DNA from 4 places in the Janthinobacterium amylolyticum genome. Region 3 is predicted to be linked to each of the others. Evidence: predicted binding sites of a transcription regulator. Region 3 holds the regulator's gene; each other region holds the start of a gene.
The links. The regulator FNR, encoded in region 3, switches genes on or off when oxygen is low (the NO sensors DNR and NnrR bind a similar motif). The targets are predictions, from matches to a motif close to TTGATNNNNATCAA.
Positions count from the first base shown of each region.

Region 1: a site for FNR is predicted at 3,262-3,275, ahead of ACQ4WR_RS19640 (IPT/TIG domain-containing protein). Genes of this name have one in related genera too.
Region 2: a site for FNR is predicted at 3,074-3,087, ahead of ACQ4WR_RS22945 (universal stress protein). Genes of this name have one in related genera too.
Region 4: a site for FNR is predicted at 2,643-2,656, ahead of paaA (1,2-phenylacetyl-CoA epoxidase subunit PaaA). Genes of this name have one in related genera too.

Region 1 covers NZ_JBNYXL010000009.1:85,809-91,022, forward strand. Annotated here, with positions in the region: gene metH (methionine synthase) at 1-2,854, opposite strand, end outside; gene ACQ4WR_RS19640 (IPT/TIG domain-containing protein) at 3,497-5,214, shown strand, end outside.
Region 2 covers NZ_JBNYXL010000011.1:192,229-197,442, reverse strand. Annotated here, with positions in the region: gene ACQ4WR_RS22960 (M90 family metallopeptidase) at 1-779, shown strand, start outside; gene ACQ4WR_RS22955 (hypothetical protein) at 968-1,546, shown strand; gene ACQ4WR_RS22950 (hypothetical protein) at 1,743-2,102, shown strand; gene ACQ4WR_RS22945 (universal stress protein) at 2,124-2,990, opposite strand; gene phbB (acetoacetyl-CoA reductase) at 3,157-3,903, shown strand; gene ACQ4WR_RS22935 (TraR/DksA family transcriptional regulator) at 4,119-4,502, opposite strand; gene ACQ4WR_RS22930 (VOC family protein) at 4,613-5,032, opposite strand; gene ACQ4WR_RS22925 (hypothetical protein) at 5,113-5,214, opposite strand, start outside.
Region 3 covers NZ_JBNYXL010000005.1:393,469-398,682, forward strand. Annotated here, with positions in the region: gene ACQ4WR_RS13275 (HAMP domain-containing sensor histidine kinase) at 1-2,364, opposite strand, end outside; gene fnr (fumarate/nitrate reduction transcriptional regulator Fnr) at 2,625-3,383, shown strand; gene ACQ4WR_RS13285 (FixH family protein) at 3,387-3,911, opposite strand; gene ccoG (cytochrome c oxidase accessory protein CcoG) at 4,058-5,214, opposite strand, start outside.
Region 4 covers NZ_JBNYXL010000002.1:148,215-153,428, reverse strand. Annotated here, with positions in the region: gene paaD (1,2-phenylacetyl-CoA epoxidase subunit PaaD) at 1-489, opposite strand, end outside; gene paaC (1,2-phenylacetyl-CoA epoxidase subunit PaaC) at 489-1,241, opposite strand; gene paaB (1,2-phenylacetyl-CoA epoxidase subunit PaaB) at 1,256-1,540, opposite strand; gene paaA (1,2-phenylacetyl-CoA epoxidase subunit PaaA) at 1,570-2,559, opposite strand; gene paaX (phenylacetic acid degradation operon negative regulatory protein PaaX) at 2,826-3,755, shown strand; gene ACQ4WR_RS04265 (hypothetical protein) at 3,853-4,107, opposite strand; gene ACQ4WR_RS04260 (M14 family metallopeptidase) at 4,249-5,214, shown strand, end outside.

The DNA of each region.
Region 1 (5,214 bases), on a different contig from region 3:
ACGGCACGATCATCTTGTTGGCGCGCGCCTGCGCCAATGGCAGGATGGGCAGCGCCTTCTTGTTGGCATGCTGCTCGCGGATGCGCGCGTAGTCGAGTTCGATGTCTTCCACGTACTTGTCGCGCTGCTCCGGCGTCAGCAAGGATTGCGCCACGGACACGGAACGCGAGGCGTCCGGCACGTAGATCACGGGGCCTTCATAGTTGTGGGCGATTTTCACGGCCGTGTGGGCACGGCTGGTGGTGGCGCCGCCGATCAGCAGGGGAATCTTCAGCATGCGGAAGTGTTCATCGCGCTGCATTTCCTTGGCGACATACGCCATCTCTTCCAGCGACGGTGTGATCAGGCCCGAGAGACCAATGATGTCCGCGTTTTCCACCTTGGCGCGGGCCAGGATTTCCGAGCACGGCACCATCACGCCCATGTTCACCACTTCGAAGTTATTGCATTGCAGAACGACGGTGACGATGTTCTTGCCGATGTCATGCACGTCGCCTTTCACGGTGGCCATGATGATCTTGCCTTTCGGCTTGGCGACGATGCCCGTGCGCTTTTCTTCCAGCAGCTTTTCTTCCTCGATGAACGGAATCAAATGGGCCACGGCCTGTTTCATGACGCGCGCCGATTTCACCACCTGCGGCAAAAACATCTTGCCCTGGCCAAACAGGTCGCCGACCACGTCCATGCCGGCCATCAAGGGGCCTTCGATCACGTGGATGGGGCGCCCGCCATTGTGCAGCAGCTCCTGGCGCGCTTCTTCCGTGTCCTCGACGATGAATTGCGTGATGCCGTGCACCAGCGCGTGCGACAGGCGCTGCTGCACGGTGCCTTCGCGCCAGGCCAGCGTTTGCGCCTCGGCCTTGCCGCCTGCCTTCAGGGTGCCGGCAAATTCGATCATGCGTTCGGTCGAGTCTTCGCGGCGGTTCAGCACCACGTCTTCCACGCGCTCGCGCAGTTCCGGGTCCAGGTTGTCGTACACGCCCACCATGCCGGCGTTGACGATGCCCATGGTCATGCCGGCCTTGATGGCGTGGTACAGGAAGACGGTATGGATGGCTTCGCGTGCCGGATCGTTGCCGCGGAAACTGAAGGACACGTTCGACACGCCGCCCGAGATCTTCGCGTACGGCAAGTTTTCCTTGATCCAGCGCGTGGCGTTGATGAAGTCGACGGCGTAGTTATTGTGTTCCTCGATGCCGGTGGCGACGGCAAAGATGTTCGGATCGAAAATGATGTCTTCCGGCGGGAAGTCCAGCGCGTCGATCAGCAGGTGGTACGCGCGGGCGCAGATTTCGATCTTGCGCTCGAAGGTATCGGCCTGGCCCTTCTCATCGAAGGCCATGACGATGACGGCGGCGCCGTAGCGGCGGCACAGCTTGGCCTGGCGCAGGAATTCCTCTTCGCCTTCCTTCATGGAAATCGAGTTGACGATGGCCTTGCCCTGCACGCATTTCAGGCCCGCCTCGATGACCGACCATTTCGACGAGTCGACCATGATGGGCACGCGCGAAATATCCGGTTCCGAGGCGATCAGATTCAGGAAGCGCGTCATGGCGGCCAGCGAATCGAGCATCGCTTCATCCATGTTGATGTCGATTACCTGGGCGCCGTTTTCCACCTGCTGGCGGGCCACGGACAGGGCTTCGTCGTATTGCTCGTTGAGAATCATGCGCGCGAATGCCTTCGAGCCCGTGACGTTGGTGCGCTCGCCCACGTTGACGAACAGCGATTCGTCATTGACGACGAACGGTTCCAGGCCGGCCAGGCGCAAGTCGTGCGATGGGGCCGGCACGGTGCGCGGCGTGTTTTTCGACAGCAATTGGCCGATGGCGGCGATGTGCTCGGGCGTGGTGCCGCAGCAGCCGCCGGCCATGTTCAGGAAGCCCGCGTCGGCAAATTCGCGCAGCAGGGCGGAGGTGTCGGCTGGCAACTCGTCAAAGCCCGTGTCGCTCATGGGGTTGGGCAAGCCCGCGTTCGGGTAGATGCACACGAAGGTGTCGGCGATCTTGGCCAGCTCTTCCGCGTACGGACGCATCAGGGCGGCGCCCAGCGCGCAGTTCAGGCCGATCGTCAGCGGTTTCGCATGGCGCACGGAATGCCAGAAGGCGGGCACGGTCTGGCCCGACAGGATGCGGCCGGAGGCGTCCGTGACGGTGCCGGAAATCATCAGCGGCAGGCGCACGACGGTCGGGTTTTGCTCGTAGTACAGGTCGATGGCGAACAGCGCCGCCTTGCAGTTGAGGGTATCGAAAATGGTTTCCACCAGCAGCACGTCGGCGCCGCCTTCCACCAGGCCCTGCGTCTGCTGCAGGTAGGCGGCCACCAGCTGGTCGAAGGTGACGTTGCGCGCGGCCGGGTCGTTCACGTCGGGCGAGATCGACGCCGTCTTCGGCGTGGGCCCGAGGGCGCCGGCGACGAAGCGCGGCTTGTCCGGCGTGGAATATTTATCGCAGGCGGCGCGCGCCAGTTTGGCGGCCTGCACGTTCATTTCATAGGCCAGGTGGGCCATGTGGTAATCGTCCTGCGCGATCGTCGTGGCGCCAAAGGTATTCGTTTCGATCAGGTCGGCGCCGGCCGCCAGGTAGCGCTCGTGGATTTCCTGGATGATGTGCGGCTGCGTCAGGGTCAGCAGCTCGTTGTTGCCCTTGACGAACAGTTCACGCGCGCCGCTGTCGGCCGGCGCGGCGAAATCGATGAAGCGGCCGGCGGGACCGCCACGGTAGGCTTCTTCGTCGAGCTTGTATTGCTGGATGATCGTGCCCATCGCGCCGTCGAGGATCATGATCCGCTGCGCCAGGATGGCGCGCAGGGTGGCTTCGGTCGGGGACATGGCGGGGATCACGGTATCGTTCATTTCATGCTTTCAATAGGCAAACGGGCGGCGGCGCAGTGCAAGACAGTTCCAGGCGTGGCGATGGCGGGTCAGCGGGGTCGGCTGACGGAGAGTGCCGGCCGGGTAGGGCGGGCAGAGGGTGGCAATCGCCTGAATCGCCGGGTCTAAAATTATACGGCATCAGGCTGCTTTGGTTTTGAGCAAAAGGCCGGCTTGCCGCGCCCGTGCTTGCCCGCGCAACACTTTCGCCCGCTTGTGGCGATATCCAGAAGTTACATTCCTGAAAATCTTAATGAAAACGTTAATTCTTCCGCCAAAGTTGGCAAGAAGGCAGTATCTCTATGGTGTGGAAAAATATCCACACATTAAAAAATTCGCGGCATTTTTTTTCATGAATGGAATAGCAATAGGCGCATGAAGAAACAATCTTGATCCAGGACAAGACAGAGTGAAGTGAATCATGCTGGAAATAAAGATTGCCAAGCAGCTACCTTAACTATTATCAAAACCAATTAAATCAAAAGCATTAATAGTTGTCTTTAGGAATCTAAATCACCCATAATATTGGTTCTCTGAATTCAAATTCTCACCAAAAGTCACCAATATGTCACATTTCCCTTGCGCCGCTCACGGCATCACGCTTTCCGGACATGGTTGCCAGCCATGAAAAACCATCTGCTTATCGCATTGTTTCTCATGCTGGGCCTGTCCGCCTGTGGTGGCGGCGGTGGCGGCGGTGGCGACACCGTGGTGGCGACCACGTCGAATAACCCGGTCCTGATCCCGGCCGTCACGGCCGTGTCGGCCACGAATGTCGCCGTCGGCGGCAGCGTGGTGCTCACGGGTAGCAATCTCAGTCGTGTGACGGCGTTCCAGGTGGGCGGCGTGACCGTCGCCAGCAGCGCCGCCAGCGACAGCAGCGTGACCCTGGCCATGCCAGGCGTGCCCGTCTCCGGCGCCTTGAGCCTGGTCAGTGCCAGCGGCACGGCAGCTACCAGCTACAACCTGAATGTGTACCTGCCGCTGAGCGTCAGCAGCGTCGCGCCAGCGACGGGCGGCACGGGTTCCAGCGTGACCATCGCCGGTAGCGGCATGGGCGCCGTCACGGCAGTGCAGTTTGGCAATGGCGCGTCCGCCATCCCGCAAAGCCAGAGCGCGACCGAGGTGACAGTGCTGGTGCCGGCAGGCGCCGCGACGGGTCAGCTGACGCTGCGCGGTCCGTATAACGATGTGCTCAGCAACGACAGCTACACCGTCTTGGCGAGCGTGTCGGTAACGTCGATCAGTACGGTTGTCGGCGCCTCGACCATGTCGGTGACAGTGCTGGGCAACAACCTGGACCAGGTCAGCGCCGCGTCGGTGGGCAACACGCCGGCCAGCATCGTCAGCGCCAGCAGCAGCCAGCTGGTCTTGAGCGCGCCGGCCACGGCGACGGGCAATGTCTTGCTGTCGGCTGCCTCGCGCATCGCCGTCAATGCGGGCACCGTGTCGGCCTTTACGCTGGGCAGCATCGACTTCGCGCAAGTGTTCAACCTGAATTCCAGCGACGCGGCCTTGCGCCTGACGCGCGGCAAGTCCGCTGCCGTGCGCGTCTCCGTGCTGGGCACGCAGGCGGGCCGTGCCAGTCCTGCCGTGACCCTGGTTGCCACCTCCGCCAATGGCAATGCCCTGGGCAGTATCAACATGACCGGCCCGGCCGTCTTGCCGACGGTAAAGAGCGATTACAGCTTCAACGGCAACTTCAGCGGCGTCTTGCCGGCCAGCTGGATCCTGCCAGGCGTGCGCGTGCGCGTGACGGCCGTGGGCAACGATGGCACGCAGGTGAGCCAGGAAGCGGCACCGCTGGTGGCCAGCGCCGCGCGCATTCGCCTGGTACTCGTGCCGCTGCTCACCGATGATGGCGTGGCGCAATTGCCGAGCGCCGACGTGATCCGTGCCGCGCTGACGCGCGTATATCCGTATGCGGCGGAAAACATCAGCATCACCACGCGCGCCGCCCTGTCCATCCCGGGCAGCAGCACCGTCGACAGCTGGTGGAGCACCACCCTGGAAACGCTGGAGCGCAACCGTGTCCAGGAAGACAGCGGCGCCTATTATTATGGTTTCGTGCCGAAAATGTCCGTCGGCCGTTCCGCCGGCCTGGCCTACATCAATTCGCGCACGTCGGCCGGCGATTTCACCTCGGCCATCGGCCTGGACGCCAGCTACAACGGCAGCGGCTCAAGCGATGCCTTCGGCAACAGCTGGCCAGAATGGCTGACCACGCTTGTGCATGAACTGGGCCACAACCACTCGCTGCAGCACGTTGCCTGCGGCGGCCCGACGGGCACGGCGGTCGACTATCCGTATGCAAATGGCGCGCTGGGCCCGCAGCCGCTGTA
Region 2 (5,214 bases), on a different contig from region 3:
CCTTGCCACCGGAAGGCCTGGCGGTGCTGGAAACAAATATTCCCGTCTACCGCCGCATGCCTGCCTCGCTGCAGGAGCAGCTGCGCCGTCTGGTGGTGCAGTTTTTGTACCAGAAGAAATTCGTCGGCTGCGGCGGCCTGGAAATCACGGACGAGATGCGCTATACCATCGCCGGCCAGGCTTGTCTGCTGCTGCTGAACCGCCAGACGCAGGTGTATCCCGAGCTCGACACCATCCTCGTGTATCCCACGGAATTCATTGTCACGCGCAATGAAGTGGGGCCGGGCGGCGTGGTGACGCCATCGGCGAATGGTTTGCTGGGTGAATCGTGGGGCGATGGCCGCGTCGTGCTGGCCTGGGACCACGTGCAGCGCGGTGCGGCCGACTGGACCGATGGCCACAACGTGGTGCTGCATGAATTCGCCCACCAGCTCGACAGCGAATCGGGCGCCGCGAATGGCGCGCCGTACTTGCCGAACGTGTCCAGCTATCGCAGCTGGGCCACGGTGCTGTCGCGCGATTTCGATAATCTGCGCCACGACGCCATGGTCCAGCAGCAAAGCGTGATGGACCATTACGGCGCCACGAATCCCGCCGAATTCTTTGCCGTGGCGACGGAAACCTTCTTTGAAAAGCCCTACCAGATGGCCGAGCACCATGCGGAGCTGTACGCGCAATTCCTGCAGTACTACAAGGTCGACCCGCGCGACTGGATGGCGCCGCCCGTGGAACCCGAGCACATGGCGTCGCCATTTCCCAATTACGCGCCGCACTGGTAGCGCGCAGATCGCTGACCTGATTTACGCAGCGCGGATACGGCAATTCCTGGCCGATGCCGCAGCCCGTATGGCGTGGCGGCCTGAGGATGTGTGAGCTGTGTGCGCAAGCGAACGGTATTTCGCCAGCAGCAAGCGCACGCTATGCGGGTGGCGCGCGGTGCGCCAGCAGCCGACCAGGAGGGCAGATCATGTCACGCATCATCGCAGGCCATTTTCAGTTGCAGGACCAAATTGACGCCGCGCGCGCCGCGCTGAACCAGGCGGGTTTTCCCGACAGCCGCATCAGCGCTTTTTTCGTCAACCAGCCGGGCCAGCATGACTTGCATGCGCTGGGCGGCGACCGCGACATGTCACCGGGCGCCAAGGAAACGCCCGAAGGGGTGGCGGAAGGCGTGGCCGTGGGCGCCGCCGTCGGTGCCGGCATCGGCGCGGCCACCACCGTGGCGACGGGGCCGCTGGGGCCGGTGGTCGGCGCGCTGGTGGGCGCCCACGTGGGTTCGCTCTACAGCTTCAATAAAATGAAGGGCGCCGGCGAGCCGGAAGAAAGCCCGGATGGCGATGGCGACACGCAGGGCGAAAATCGCCGCCAGCCCCGCCATCCGGGCATGCTGATCGCCGTGGCGCTGGGGGCTGCCCACGAGCGCGAGCGGGCGCTCGAGGCCTTGCACCGGCTTGGCGCCGAGCATATCGAAGAGGCCGAAGGCACGATCGCGAATGGCGACTGGCACGACTTCGACCCGCTCAGCATCCCCGTGCTGGTGGCCTGATGCGCGTGCCGGCCGCCGCAATATGCATAAATGCCGCGCTGCACGAAAATTAGGTATTATTCTTGTTAGTATTGGTGGTTCTTGCTAAACAATGCCGACAGGGATAGTTCCCGTGCGCCCGACGTGACCATGGACCCAGGTGACTGCCCGTATTACTTGCCTCGCATGCTAACGAGTATGGATAGGAGGGCGCGTCATGACACAGGCATGGTTCATTCTGACACGGGCCGACGGACGCGATATCTGTGCGCCCTCGCCGACACAGCTGGCCGATGCGCTGGCCGAGGTCTACCGGGGCGCCGCTATCGCGCCCGATGGCAGCCCGGCCGCCGTCTTGCTGCGCTTTGGCTACGATGATGGCTTGATGTATCAGGTTGAAGTCGCTAGCGGAGGCGAAGTCACTTTCGAAGAGTGGTCGGACCGCGACTGCGAGATCGCGCTGGCCAGTCCGCGCCGCATGTCGGCCCTGCCGCAGGATGCCGCGCTGCAATTGTGGCAGTGGCTGGCGCAGCGCCAGGTTGCAAAAATCCGCAGCCAGCCCTGGCAGGGCGGCTAGCGGACTCTTTCGTGAAACGATTTAGTGCGCCATCAGCACGGGGATCGTCATGCTTTGCAGTACCGTACGCGTGACGCCGCCCAGGATGGTTTCGCGCAGGCGCGAATGGCCATACGCTCCCATCACCAGCAAATCGGCCGACAGGTCGGCCGCCTGCGACAGCAGCGCTTCGCCGATATCGCCGCGCCGCACGCCGCCCCCATCGAGCAAATGCACTTTTGCCTGCACGCCGTGGCGCGCCAGGTATTGCAGCAATTCCGCGCCCGGCTGTTCGCCATGTTCTGCAGCATGCACCTGGGCATCGAAGATGGCCACGTGGACATGTTCGGCACGCTGCAGCAGGGGCAGGGCGGCGCTGACGGCGCGGCTCGCTTCCTTGCTGGCATTCCAGGAAATGAGCACATTGCGCGCGGCGGCCGGCGGCGCCAGCAGGGGCAACGGCGGCGCATACGGCACGATCAGCACGGGCCGGCCCGAATGCAGCAGCACGTAAGCGGGGAAGTCGCGCATCACGGACGGCGATTTATCCTTGGCATTGTATTGGCTGATGACCACCAGGTCCGCATAACGGGCAAGCAAGCTCATGCCACCCGCCGCCTCGTCGTCCACCACGCGCTGCTCGAACGATGCCACGCCCGCCGCGCGCACCTGCTGTTCAAAGCCGTCGAGCGCACGCGCGGCCCGTTCGCGCAGGAAATTCAAATGCAGTGCCAGGTTCGGATCGGCATCAATGTCGGGCTGGTTCTGGTACAGCAGGCGCGACACGCCCGTCAGGGCCACGCCCGTCAGATGGCCGCCGCAGGCCTGGGCAATGCTGGCGGCCGCATCAATGCGGGCGCCGCGGCTGGCGCTGTCGTCGACGTGCAGCAGCACGGTTTTATAAGTCATGGCGGTGCCTCTCGCTGTGGAGTGAGTCTTATTCTGGCACAGTCCGCGCTGTCCGCCGCGCACGGCTGCCCCAGGCTGGACAGTTGATCTGGCGCAAGGCTGGCGCTAAAAACTGCTCCTACACTTGATTCCACGCAGAATAACCATAACAAGCGGGGAGTCAGCAATGAGCGAACAACGAGTAGCATTGGTCACGGGCGGCATGGGCGGCCTGGGCACGGCCTTGTGCCGCCGGCTGCATGCGGCGGGCTTGCAGGTCGTGGCGGCGCATACGCCGGGCAATACGCGGGTGGAGAACTGGCTCGACGAGCAGCATGGCCAAGGCTATTATTTCCACGCCATGCCCGTCGATGTGACGGACTATGCCGGATGCAGCGAGGCGGTCGGCCGCGTGCTGTCACAGTTCGGCAGGGTCGACGTGCTGGTCAACAACGCTGGCATCACGCGCGACCAGAGCATGCGCAAGATGGAATTGCCGCACTGGTCCGAAGTCATGCGTACCAATCTCGACAGCCTGTTCAACATGAGCAAGCAGGTGCTCGAACCCATGCTGGAAAAAAAATGGGGCCGCATCATCAATATCTCGTCCGTGAATGGCCAGAAGGGCGCCTTTGGCCAGTGCAACTATGCGGCCGCCAAGGCGGGCGTGCATGGTTTCAGCAAGGCGCTGGCGCTGGAAGTGGCGCGCCACGGCATTACCGTCAATACCGTCTCGCCCGGCTATTTGCGCACGCAGATGGTGACGGCCGTGCCGGCCGACATCATGGAAACCAAGATCCTGCCGCAAATCCCCCTGGGCCGCCTGGGCGAACCGGACGAGGTGGCGGCGCTGGTGGCCTACCTGGCGTCGGACGAGGCGGCATTCGTGACGGGCGCGAACATCGCCATCAATGGCGGCCAGCACATGAGTTGAACACGCTGGCGGCGCAGGCCGCTGGCAGCAGGGCAATGGCAGTGGAGGAGACCCGGCCACCCAGCCGGCACGCACGATGCAGGCGGGGGACGGATGGCAGTACGGCAATACAGCTGGTACAGGCAGTCGCAAGGGGCAGGGCAGCGATGCCTTGCCCTTTGTTGTCTTTGTTGTGTTTGTTGTGTTTGTTGTGTTTGTTGTTTAAGGCGAGAAACCTAGCGCTGCGTTTTTTCCAGGCGCGTCTGGCAATCGATGCACAGGCGCGCTTCGGGGCGGGCGTTCAGGCGCGACAGGCCGATGGCTTCGCCGCAGTTGTCGCACAGGCCGTAGCTGCCGTCGGCAAACTTGGCCAGCGCATGCTTGGTGATGGCCAGCTGCGCCAGGTTGTGTTCGGCCGCTTCGCTGACGAGCGCGTTCAGGGTACGCACGCTGGCGTTGTCGGCGGGCGAGGCTTCGATTTCATTGAGCAGCGAGGCGCGCGCGCCGGCTTCCGCTGTTTCGTTCTCGATCTGTTCCAGTAGAGCAAGTTTGCGTTGTTCCAGCACGCCTTGCAGGCGCTGTAGCTGGTCTTGTGGCAATCCATTCGGCAATCCGTTCATGGCCTTCACCTGGCGGGAATCTCTTCCAGTATGGTAGTCCAAGATTGCCCGCTCCGCTTGCGTTACTACCCGCGCCGCGTTTGATGCGGCGCAGGCAGGCCAGGGCAGTTCTATGCTGGTTCTTTCAGGCAGTTGACCATCCAGGCTACGCCGAACTGGTCTTTCAGCATGCCGAAGCGTTTGGCCCAGAAGGTCTCTTGCAGCGGCATCTGGATGGCGCCGTCACGCGCCAGCGCGTCGAACGCTTGTTCGGCCTCTTCCGGCGTATCCAGGGTCAGGCATACCGAGCTGCCGCGCATGCCCGTCGCGCCATCTTCGGAACAGCCGCCGTCCGAGCCCATCAGCATGGTGGGGCCCAGTTGCACGGAGCCGTGCATGATTTTGTCGTACCAGTCTTCCTTGACCTGTTCCTGACCCGGCGTGCCGCGAAACGGCATCAGGCACAGGTCGGTGCCATGCAGGTGCTGGCGGTAGTATTCCAATGCCTGTGCGCAGTTTCCATTGAATTGCAAATACGGTTCGATACGCATGTTGGTCTCCTCTGGTGGCTCCGCCGGCACGATTGCCATGCGGGGACGTCCCAGTATAGGCGCCCGATGGCTGATTTCAATCAGTCTGGCGCCATCTCTTGCAGCCGCTCGCGCACCTTGCCCAGGGTGCTGAGGATGCGTTCCGGGTGGCCGGCCAGCACGGCGCTGCCCAGGTGCAATAA
Region 3 (5,214 bases):
GCGCGCCACGGCCTGGTTCAAATGGTTGTCTTCCACCAGCAGGAAATGCACGCCGGCCAGCTCCGTGCCCAGCGGCTGGTGCAGCATGCGCGGCTCGCCGCCGTCTTCCTTGGCGATCAGCGCCTGGTGCAGGGCGTCGAACAGGCTTGAACCGGTGATCGGCTTCATCAGTACGACATCGGCCTCGGCGGCACTGGAAATTTCCTCCAGGTGATTGCGCGCGAAGGCGTTGACCATCACCACGATGGGCTGGCGCTGGCCGGATGCCGCTTGCCGGATGGCCTTGGCTGTGGCCAGGCCGTCCATCACCGGCATGTGCCAGTCGGCCAGCACCACGTCGTACGGTTGCTGCTGCGCCAGGCGTTCGCGGTACAGCTCGATGGCGGCGAAGCCCGAGTCCACCTCGTCCGCGTTCCAGCCCCAGGCGTGGATCAGCTTGACGATCAGTTCGCGCGTGGTGCGGTTGTCGTCGGCCACCAGCAGGCGCAGCGGCCCCAGGGTGGGGGTGCGGCGCGTCTCGGCCGGCTGCGCCAGGACCTCGAAGGGCACGCTGAACCAGAAGCGGCTGCCCTTGCCTTCGCTGCTGGCGACGGCGATCTCGCCGCCCATCATGTGGATCAGATGCTTGCTGATGGCCAGGCCCAGGCCCGTGCCGCCGAAGCGCCGCGTGATGCTCTGGTCGCCCTGGGAAAAGGCCGTGAACAGCTGGGCCTGCTGCTGTTCCGTCATGCCGATGCCCGTGTCGCGCACCTCGAAGCGCAGCCAGGCCCGCTCGTTCTTGCTTTCCGCCACGCTGACGGCCACCACCACTTCGCCGCTTTCCGTAAATTTGATGGCGTTGCCGGCCAGGTTGACGAGGATTTGCTGCAGGCGCTGGGCGTCGCCGACGAGGCGGCGCGGCACCTCCGGTTCGACCGCGATGGCCAGTTCCAGTTCCTTTTCGCCCGCATTCATGGTCATCGTCGTGGCCAGGGTGTTCATGACTTCATCGAGGTCGAACTCGACGGGCGACAAGTCCATGCGGCGCGCTTCGATCTTGGAAAAATCCAGCACGTCGTTGAGGATGCCCAGCAGCGACTGGCCCGCCACGCGCACCATGGTCAGGTACTTGCGCTGCTCGGTGTCGAGCTTGGTATTGCCCAGCAAATACACCATGCCCAGCACGGCATTCAAGGGCGTGCGGATTTCATGGCTCATGTTGGCGACAAAATCGCTTTTCGCGCGGTTGGCCGCCTCGGCGCGGTCGCGCTCCCGCTCCAGTTCGCTGGCGCGCGCCTCGATCTCCTGCTGCAGCCGGTCGCGTTCGCTCATCAGGCCGTTGAACGCTTCCGTCAGCTCGCCGATTTCATCGCGCTGCTGTACCGGCACGGGCGTAAAGCGGCTGCCGGAGCGGCGCAGCGACAGCAGGGTGTCGCGCAGGCGCACCAGCGGCGACAGCAGGCGCACCGTGACCCAGGCCAGCACGGCGGCGGCCAGCAGCGAGGCGCCGATACTCCACAGCACCAGCCGGTACAGCACGCCATTGAAGGGCTCGAACGCATCGGCCACGGGCAGCGAGGCGGCCAGCAGCCAGTTGACGGACTTCAATCGCTTGAAGCTGTTGACGGCCGTCACGCCGCGGCTGTTGGTGCTGACCATGCTGCCCTCGCCATCTTCCTTCAGCAGCTGCGTCGTGACGGGGTTGGCGTTGGGCGCGCGCGGCTGCAGCAGCCGGCTGGCATCGGGGTACAGCACATAGCGCGGCACGGCTTCGCGCGTGAGGATGAAGTAATAGCCGCTCTTGCCCACCTTGGCCGTGCGCAAATGGCCCAGCATATTGTCCTTGTACAGGCGCAGCACGCCGATGACGATGCCGGCCACCTCGCCGTTGCTGTCCAGCACGGGCGCCACCATCTGCACGATGGGCAGATGGCTGGTCTTGCCCAGCATCGGTTCCGTGATCATCGCCTGTTTCGTGCGCATCACCGTCTGGAAGTAGGCGCGGTCGGCCACGTCGACACCGTTACGCCCTGGCACTTCGGGCACGTTGGCCACCACCTTGCCCTGCGTGTCGAGCACCAGTACATCGTCGAACAGGGCCAGCATGGCGCGCTGCTTGTAGTACTCGCGCAACTGGGCGGTGTCGGCCATCAGGGACGCAGGCTGGTGGCGCGCGGTCTGGGTGATGATGTCGAGCAGCATGGCCAGCTTGTCGTCGAGCTCGTCTGCGGTGCGCTCGATCAGGGCCGTTTGCTGGCTCAGCAGGACTTGCGTGAAATCGTCGCGCATGTGTTTCACCTGCACCATGGTAACTACGGCGATCATGGCGATCGACGTCAAACTGGTGGCCAGCGCGACTTTTGCTTTAATGCCGAGAGGCTTCATGATTTCCTTTTCAGTCCCAGAGGACAGGCGGCAGATAATGCTGTCAGGAATTTTCCTATCAATACGTTAACTTGGCAAGCACGGCTCGTCGAATTCCACGCCCCGGCGCAGGCTTTTGTGGATGTTGCCATAAAATTAAATGCCGAACGTCGTTTATTCAGTGAAATTACGGGGAATTAGGGTGAAATTGGCGTGAAATTGGCACATGGCAACGCACTATGCAGTAAACTTGTTGTTGCATTTTTCTAAAAGGGTCTGACATGACAGAAGCGCTACTCTCTCCAGCCTTGCCCACCGTGAACGTGGAAGCGTTGCGTGCGCGCTGCTCGACGTGCAGCATGCATCAATTGTGCCTGCCGATGGGCCTCGATGTGGGTGACATGGACAGGCTGGACCAGATTATCGGCCGCCGCCGCAAGGTCGTGCGCGGCGCCTCGCTGTTCCGCATCGGCGACTCGTTCCAGAACCTGTACGCGATCCGCCTGGGCCACTTCAAGACGTACCAGATCAATCCTGGCGGCGAAGAGCAGGTGACGGGTTTCCAGATGGCGGGCGAACTGCTGGGCATGGACGCCATCAGCGCCGACCGCCACCACTGCAATGCCGTGGCGCTGGAAGACAGCGAAGTATGTGAAATTCCGTTTTCCAGCCTGGAACAATTGCTGGGCAATATGCCTACCCTGCTGCGCCATTTCCACCGCATGATGAGCCAGGAAATCACGCGCGAGCAAAGCGTGATGCTGTTGCTGGGCAATATGCAGGCGACGCAGCGTTTTGCCGCCTTCATCGTCAACCTGGCGTCGCGCTACGAGGCGCGTGGCTATTCGGGCAGCAATTTCCAGCTGCGCATGTCGCGCGAGGAAATCGGCAACTACCTGGGCCTGACCATCGAGAGCGTCAGCCGTTTATTGTCGAAGTTCAAGAAGGAAGGCTGGCTGCGCGTGTCGAACCGCGAGATCGAGATCTTGCAGCCGGCCAAACTGAAGGCCATCACGGCCGGTACGGACGTCTGCAAATAAGGCTTATAACTCTTCATCCGCATGCAGCGCGATGCTGCGTTGCGCTGGCCAGGTCCAGATACCGGACAGGCGCCACTCGCGCGTCGTGTTTTCCACCAGCACCTGCCAGCGGCTGCGCTCGAGCATCGGCAGCGCCACGGAAAAATTGCCGGCCGCATCGGGCTGCACCAGCAGCTTGATGTCTTTTTCCGGCAGGGTCGCATGCGCCAGGTGCAGCTGCAACGGTGCCTGGTAGGCCTTGCCGAAGCTGTGCACGGAACCCGTCAGGCGCGCCTGCGCCACGTCATACGCGAGGCTGGTATCCATGGCCAGGTTGCTGGCGGCCGTATCGCGCCGCAAGTCCTGGTTGATGGCCTTGCCCTGCTTGTAGTAGTCGCCCACCACCAGCGCGTCGGGCTGCGTAAATGCGATGTAGCCCATGAAGCTGCCGACGACGACGGACAGGCCGGGGCCGATCATCAGCAGCCATGGCCAGCGGTGCTTGTACCACGGTGCAACGGGGGCTTGCAGTTTCAGACTGTCGGACATGTTGTTCTCCTTGGGGCCAGACCCTTTGGCTTTGACCCCAGCTTTTGCTTCTGGGTTGAAAATACAGTAAACCTGCCGCAGGTTTGATGCTGCCCCTACGGCGAAATACCGGGGTCGGACCCAGGGGATCCGACCCCGGATCAACATCACCGCGGCACGATGAACACGGCGCTTTCACGCACATGCAGCGACGGGTCGTCCAGCGATTGCAGCTCGATGGTGATCTTGTTCGAGCCCTTCTCGCCCACGCCGTGCGGCATGCGCAGGCGGATCGGCCAGCCCAGCGTTTCCGTCGGCTGCAAGGTCACTTCTTCGCGCGTCAGCAAGGTCAGGCCCGGCAAGCCGGCCACGCTGATCTTGAAATGCTGGCTTTGCTCGGAGGTGTTCATGATCTGCAGGCGGTAGACGTTTTCGATCATGCCGTCTTCCACTTCGCGTCCCATGGAACCGCGGTCGCGGATGACATCCATCTTCAATGGCGTGCGCAGGGCCAGCGAGGTACACACGGCGATGATGATCAGCGCCAGGATGGACGTGTAGATCAGCACGCGCGGGCGCATGGCGCGCTGGCGGATCTGCTGCGAATTGAAGTTGTTTTCCATCGCATGGTCGGTGCTGTAGCGTATCAGGCCACGCGGCCGCTCGACCTTGTCCATCACGCTGTTGCAGGCATCGACGCAGGCGGCGCAGCCGATGCATTCATACTGCAGGCCATTGCGGATATCGATGCCGGTCGGACACACCTGCACGCACAAGGTACAGTCGATGCAGTCGCCCAGCTTGGCGTTGTTGCCGGCCTTCTTGCTCATGGCGCCGCGTGGTTCGCCGCGCTTGGCGTCGTAGGTGATGATCAGGGTGTCCTGGTCGAACATGGCGCTCTGGAAGCGCGCATACGGGCACATGTATTTGCACACCTGCTCGCGCAGCCAGCCAGCGTTGCCGTAGGTTGCCAGGCTGTAGAACAGGACCCAGAACCATTCCCAGGGACCGAAGTTCAAGGTGACCACCGATTGCGCCAGTTCCTTGATCGGCGTGAAGTAGCCGACAAAGGTAAAGCCCGTCCACAGGGCGATGGCGCCCCACACCACGTGCTTGGCCGTCTTCTTGAAGGCCTTGCGCAGGGACGGGCCCTGCTTGTCGAGGGCCATGCGCGCGCTGCGCGTGCCTTCGATCTTGCGTTCGACCCACAGGAAGATTTCCGTGTACACCGTTTGCGGGCAGGAGAACCCGCACCATACCCGCCCGGCAATGGCCGTGACGAGGAACAGCAGATAGGCACAGATGATCAGCAGGGCCGCCAGGT
Region 4 (5,214 bases), on a different contig from region 3:
CTTGCACGGCGTGGAGCCGAACTGGCTGGTCAGCTGCGTATGCGTCGAGCCGCAGTTCGGGCAGATCACGTCCAGCTTCGGCATGGGCTGGCGCTTGACGCCACCCGCTGTTCCGCTACGCAGGCCGCTGATGTCGATCACCTGCTGCTGCGGCGGGGCGATGCCATAGCCTTTCAGCTTGGCCTTGCCCGCTTCGCTCATCCAGTCCGTGGTCCAGGCGGGCGACAGCTGGTTCACCAGGGTCACCTTGTCCACGCCATGGCTGCGCAAGGCCTCGGTGACGGCATCGGCGATCACCTGCATGGCCGGGCAGCCCGAATACGTGGGCGTGATCGTCACGATGCACTCTTCGCTGCTGACCACGTCGACGGCGCGCACGATGCCCAGGTCCACCACCGAAATGACGGGAATTTCCGGGTCCGGCACGTCGCCGAGCCAGGCCCAGACCTGGGCGGCATCCAGCGTCGCGGCGCCAGCGGCCGTGTTCATTACCACTCCGCCCCGGGATAGGCGCGCTGCAGGAACTGCATCTCGGCCAGAATAAAACCCAGGTGCTCGGTGTGCGTGCCCTGCTTGCCGCCTTTTTGCATCCAGGCGTCGGACGCCGGCATGGTCAAGGTGGCTTCAGCGAAGATCTCGGCCACGTGTTCGAGGAAGGCCTGGCGCAGGATGTCCGATGGCGGCGCGATGCCGGCAGCGACCATGGCCTGGTCGACGGCGTCGTACTTGAACATCTCGCCCGTGTACATCCACAGCTTGTCGGCGGCGGCTTGCGTTTTCGCGTGGCTGTCCGCCGTGCCATCGCCCAGGCGCACGATCAGGTCGCCGCTGCGGCGCAGGTGGTACGTGACTTCCTTGATCGACTTTTGCGCCACTTCGACGATGCGGCCATCCGTCGATTTCAGCAGCTCCAGCAGCTGGAAGTAATGCCAGCTGTCGAAGAAGAACTGGCGCATCATGGTGTCGGCGTAATTGCCGTTCGGCTGTTCGACCAGCAGGCAGTTCTTGAAATCATGGGCGTCGCGCAAAAAGGCGATATCGTCCTCGTCGCGACCCGCGTTTTCCAGTTCCGCCGCATAGCTGAACCACAAGCGCGTCTGGCCCAGCAAGTCCAGCGCCACGTTGGTCAGCGCCATGTCTTCTTCCAGCGCCGGACCCTTGCCGCACAGCTGCGACAGCTGCTGGCTGAGGATCAGGGCGTTGTCGCCCAGGCGAAAAAGATAATTGACCTTGTCATCCATTACAGGCGCTCCCATCACAGGTTCTTGACTTCTTCCGGCATCGGGAAGAAGGTGGGATGGCGGTACACCTTGCTGTTCGACGGTTCGAACAGGGCGCCCTTGTCGCCGGGGCTGCTGGCGACGATATCGGCCGCGCGCACCACCCAGATGCTCACGCCTTCATTGCGGCGCGTGTAGACGTCGCGCGCATGGTTGACCGCCATGGTGGCGTCGGACGCGTGCAGGCTGCCCACATGCTTGTGCGCCAGGCCGTGCTGGCTGCGGATGAAAACTTCCCACAATGGCCATTCTTTGCTCATGTTGCTATCCCCTATCTGTGTATTTATATTCAGGCTGCCGCTTTGCTAGCGGCTTGCTTGTCTGCATACGCGACCAAGGCATCGCGGAACCATGCGCCATCTTCATACGCTTTCACGCGCGTTTGCAGGCGCTCGCGGTTGCACGGGCCGTTGCCCTTCAGGACGTTGTTGAACTCGGACCAGTCGATCTCGCCAAATTCATAGTGGCCCGTTTCGGCATTGAATTTCAGGTCGGGATCGGGCACGGTCAAGCCCAGGTATTCAATTTGCGGCACGGTCTGGTCGACCATGCGCTGGCGCAATTCGTCGTTCGAGAACAGCTTGATGCGCCATTGCGCCGACTGGGCGCTGTTGACGGAAGCGGCGTCGGACGGGCCGAACATCATCAGCGACGGCCACCACCAGCGGTTCAAGGCATCTTGCGCCATGGCTTTCTGTGCCGGCGTGCCCTTGCACAGCGACATCATGATGTCGTAGCCCTGGCGCGCATGGAACGATTCTTCCTTGCAGACACGGATCATGGCGCGCGCATACGGGCCATACGAGCAGCGGCACAGGGGAATCTGGTTGATGATGGCGGAACCGTCGACCAGCCAGCCGATGGCGCCCATGTCGGCCCACGACAGGGTGGGGTAGTTAAAGATGCTGGAATATTTGGCTTTGCCCGAGTGCAAGGCGGCCAGCAGATCGTCGCGCGACACGCCCAGGGTTTCCGCAGCGCTATACAGGTACAGGCCGTGGCCCGCTTCATCCTGGATCTTGGCCAGCAGGATGGACTTGCGTTTCAGGGTCGGGGCGCGCGTGACCCAGTTACCTTCAGGCAACTGACCGACGATTTCCGAGTGCGCGTGCTGCGAAATCTGGCGGACCAAGGTCTTGCGGTAGGCGTCCGGCATCCAGTCCTTGGCTTCGATCTTGATGCCTTCGTCGATGCGCGCCTGGAAAGCGCGTTCTTCCTGCCCCATGTCATCGATGGAGCGGACATTTTTGAGGCCGGTTTCAACCATTTGTGCGTACATGATGTGTCTCCCATGTCTTGATGTTGCGCAGCAGCGCAGCGCGATGAAGTAATAATACGATACAAAAAACAATTTGCATACACTTGATGTGAATCATTTTAAAAAATCGTATCTTGTGCAGCTTTTTTGTGCGTATGATATTGCTTATGAGAAAACACTCCGGAGCGCTACCAGCGCGCCCGGCAAATTATTGACGCGCTACCCGCGCAGCCAAGTAAACTGCTGCTTTTATTGAATCGACCGCAACACGGCCAGACCGGAACCACATGAAGAACACCCGCTGCACGGCATGGATAGCCGATTTCCTGGAAAGCGACCCACCGCGCTCGAAGTCCCTGGTGATGACGATTTTTGGCGACGCCATCGTGCCGCGCGGCGGCGCCATCTGGCTGGGCAGTCTGATCGACCTGCTGGCGCCGTTCGGCGTGAATGACCGGCTATTGCGCACCAGCGTGTTCCGCCTGGCGCAGGAAGGCTGGCTCAGCTCGCAAAGGGATGGCCGCCGCAGCGCCTACACGATACGTCCGGACGCGCTGGCCCGCTTCGAGCGCGCCTACCGCCGCATCTATGCGCCATTGGTAGTGCACTGGGATGGCAGCTGGACCCTGGTGATCGGCCCGGCCGGCAGCATCGGCGCCGCGGAACGGGGCGCACTGCGCAAGGAATTATTGTGGGCCGGCTATGGTTTGATTTCCCCCGGCATCTTTGGCCACCCGGCCAGCAATGCGGAAGCGCTGGAAGACATTCTTGTGCGCAACGAGGTCCAAGGCAAGCTGTATGTCTGCCACACCACGGAATTGCCGGGCGTGAGCGCGCGCCCCCTGCGCGACATGGTCGGTGAATGCTGGGATCTGTCGGAAGTGATGGCCGGCTACGCAAAATTCATTGCCAGCTTCCAGCCGCTGCTGACCGTGTTGCAGCAAGAACCCGTGTTCGACGCGGAGCAGGCGTTCGTCATCCGCTCGCTGCTGACGCACGCCTACCGCCGCGTGCAATTGCATGACCCGCAACTGCCCGTCGAGCTGCTGCCCGAACCGTGGCCCGGCACGCAAGCCTACGCGCTGGCGCGCGACCTGTACCGCATCACGTATGCGGCGGCCGAGGAACATATCCTGGCGACATTGCGGCGCGAGGATGAGCATGCCCCCGACGTCGAGCCGTGGTTTTTTGAACGTTTTGGCGGCCTGACTACTTGAACGTCTGAAAAATGTTCAGGGCCAGGCGCGTGGCCGCAGGCAGTACGACTAGTACGCCAAGGCAACGCAACGCCGCCATGGACATTTTCTCAGGCGTTCACTGCTTCGCCACCACTTGCTTGGCCCCTGCCAGCAAATCCTGCCCCAGCTTTTCCAGCGCATTGGTCTGCACCAGCATGGTGTCGAGGATGGCCGCGTTGAAGGTGAACTCGGCCGGCGTCGTGTAGCCGGGAAAACGCAGGATGCGCAGCAATTCCTGCAAGGTGGTGCCCTTGCCCAGATGCGCCAGGGCGTCGCTGAGGGCGCTGACTTTCTTTTCCAGCTCGCGGATGTGGTTGCCGTTGTCGTCCATGATGCTCTCCCCATGTTGGAGCTATCACCTTAGCAAAGCATGCACTACGCCGTTTGCGCCAGCACAAAGGCGCGGCTAAAACGGGTATCATCGCGCCATTGCACACGATGCAAAACCCATACGTTTTTATCAGGAACACACATGACCATTAAAATCAGCCAGCAATTCGATGCCGGCGCGATCGAGGTGCTGCGCGCCGACGATGCCCAATCCATCGAGCTGAACATCCGCAAGGATTCCCACGCCGACATCACGCAGTGGTTTTACTTCCGCCTGCAAGGCGCGCAGGGCGAGGCGTGCACGATCCGCTTCATGAATGCGGGCAAGTCGGCCTACCCGGACGGCTGGAAAGACTACCAGGCTGTCGCCAGCTACGACCGCGAAACGTGGTTCCGCGTGCCGACCAGCTATGACGGCACGGTGATGACCATCGAACACACGCCGGAAGAAGAAAGCGTGTACTACGCCTACTTCGAGCCGTATCCATGGGACCGCCACCTGGCCCTGATCGACAGCGCCCAAGCGTCGCCGCTGGTGCGCTTGATCGACCTGGGCAGCACTGTCGAAGGCCGCGACATGAATCTGCTGGTGGTGGGCGATGCCGATGCCGAGACGAAAGTCTGGGTCATCGCGCGCCAGCACCCCGGTGAAACGATGGCTGAATGGTTTGTCGAAGGCATGCTCGAAGCATTGCTGGACCAGGCCAATCCGTTTGCCCGCCAATGCCTGCAGGACGCCGTCTTCTACGTGGTGCCGAACATGAATCCGGACGGTTCCGTGCATGGCAACCTGCGCACCAACGCGGCTGGCGCCAACCTGAACCGTGAATGGATGACGCCGTCGATGGAACGCAGCCCGGAAGTGTTCCTGGTGAAACAGAAGATGCATGAAATTGGCTGCGACCTGTTCCTCGACGTGCATGGCGACGAAGGTTTGCCTTACGTATTCGTGGCCGGCAGCGATGCGCTGGAGAATTTCACGCCGGCGCAAAAAGCCGAGCAAGACCGCTTCATCGCCGATTTCAAGGTGGCCAGCCCCGACTTCCAGGATGTGTACGGCTATGAAGACGGCCCGTTCACGCCGGAAGTGCTGACCATGGGTTCGCCC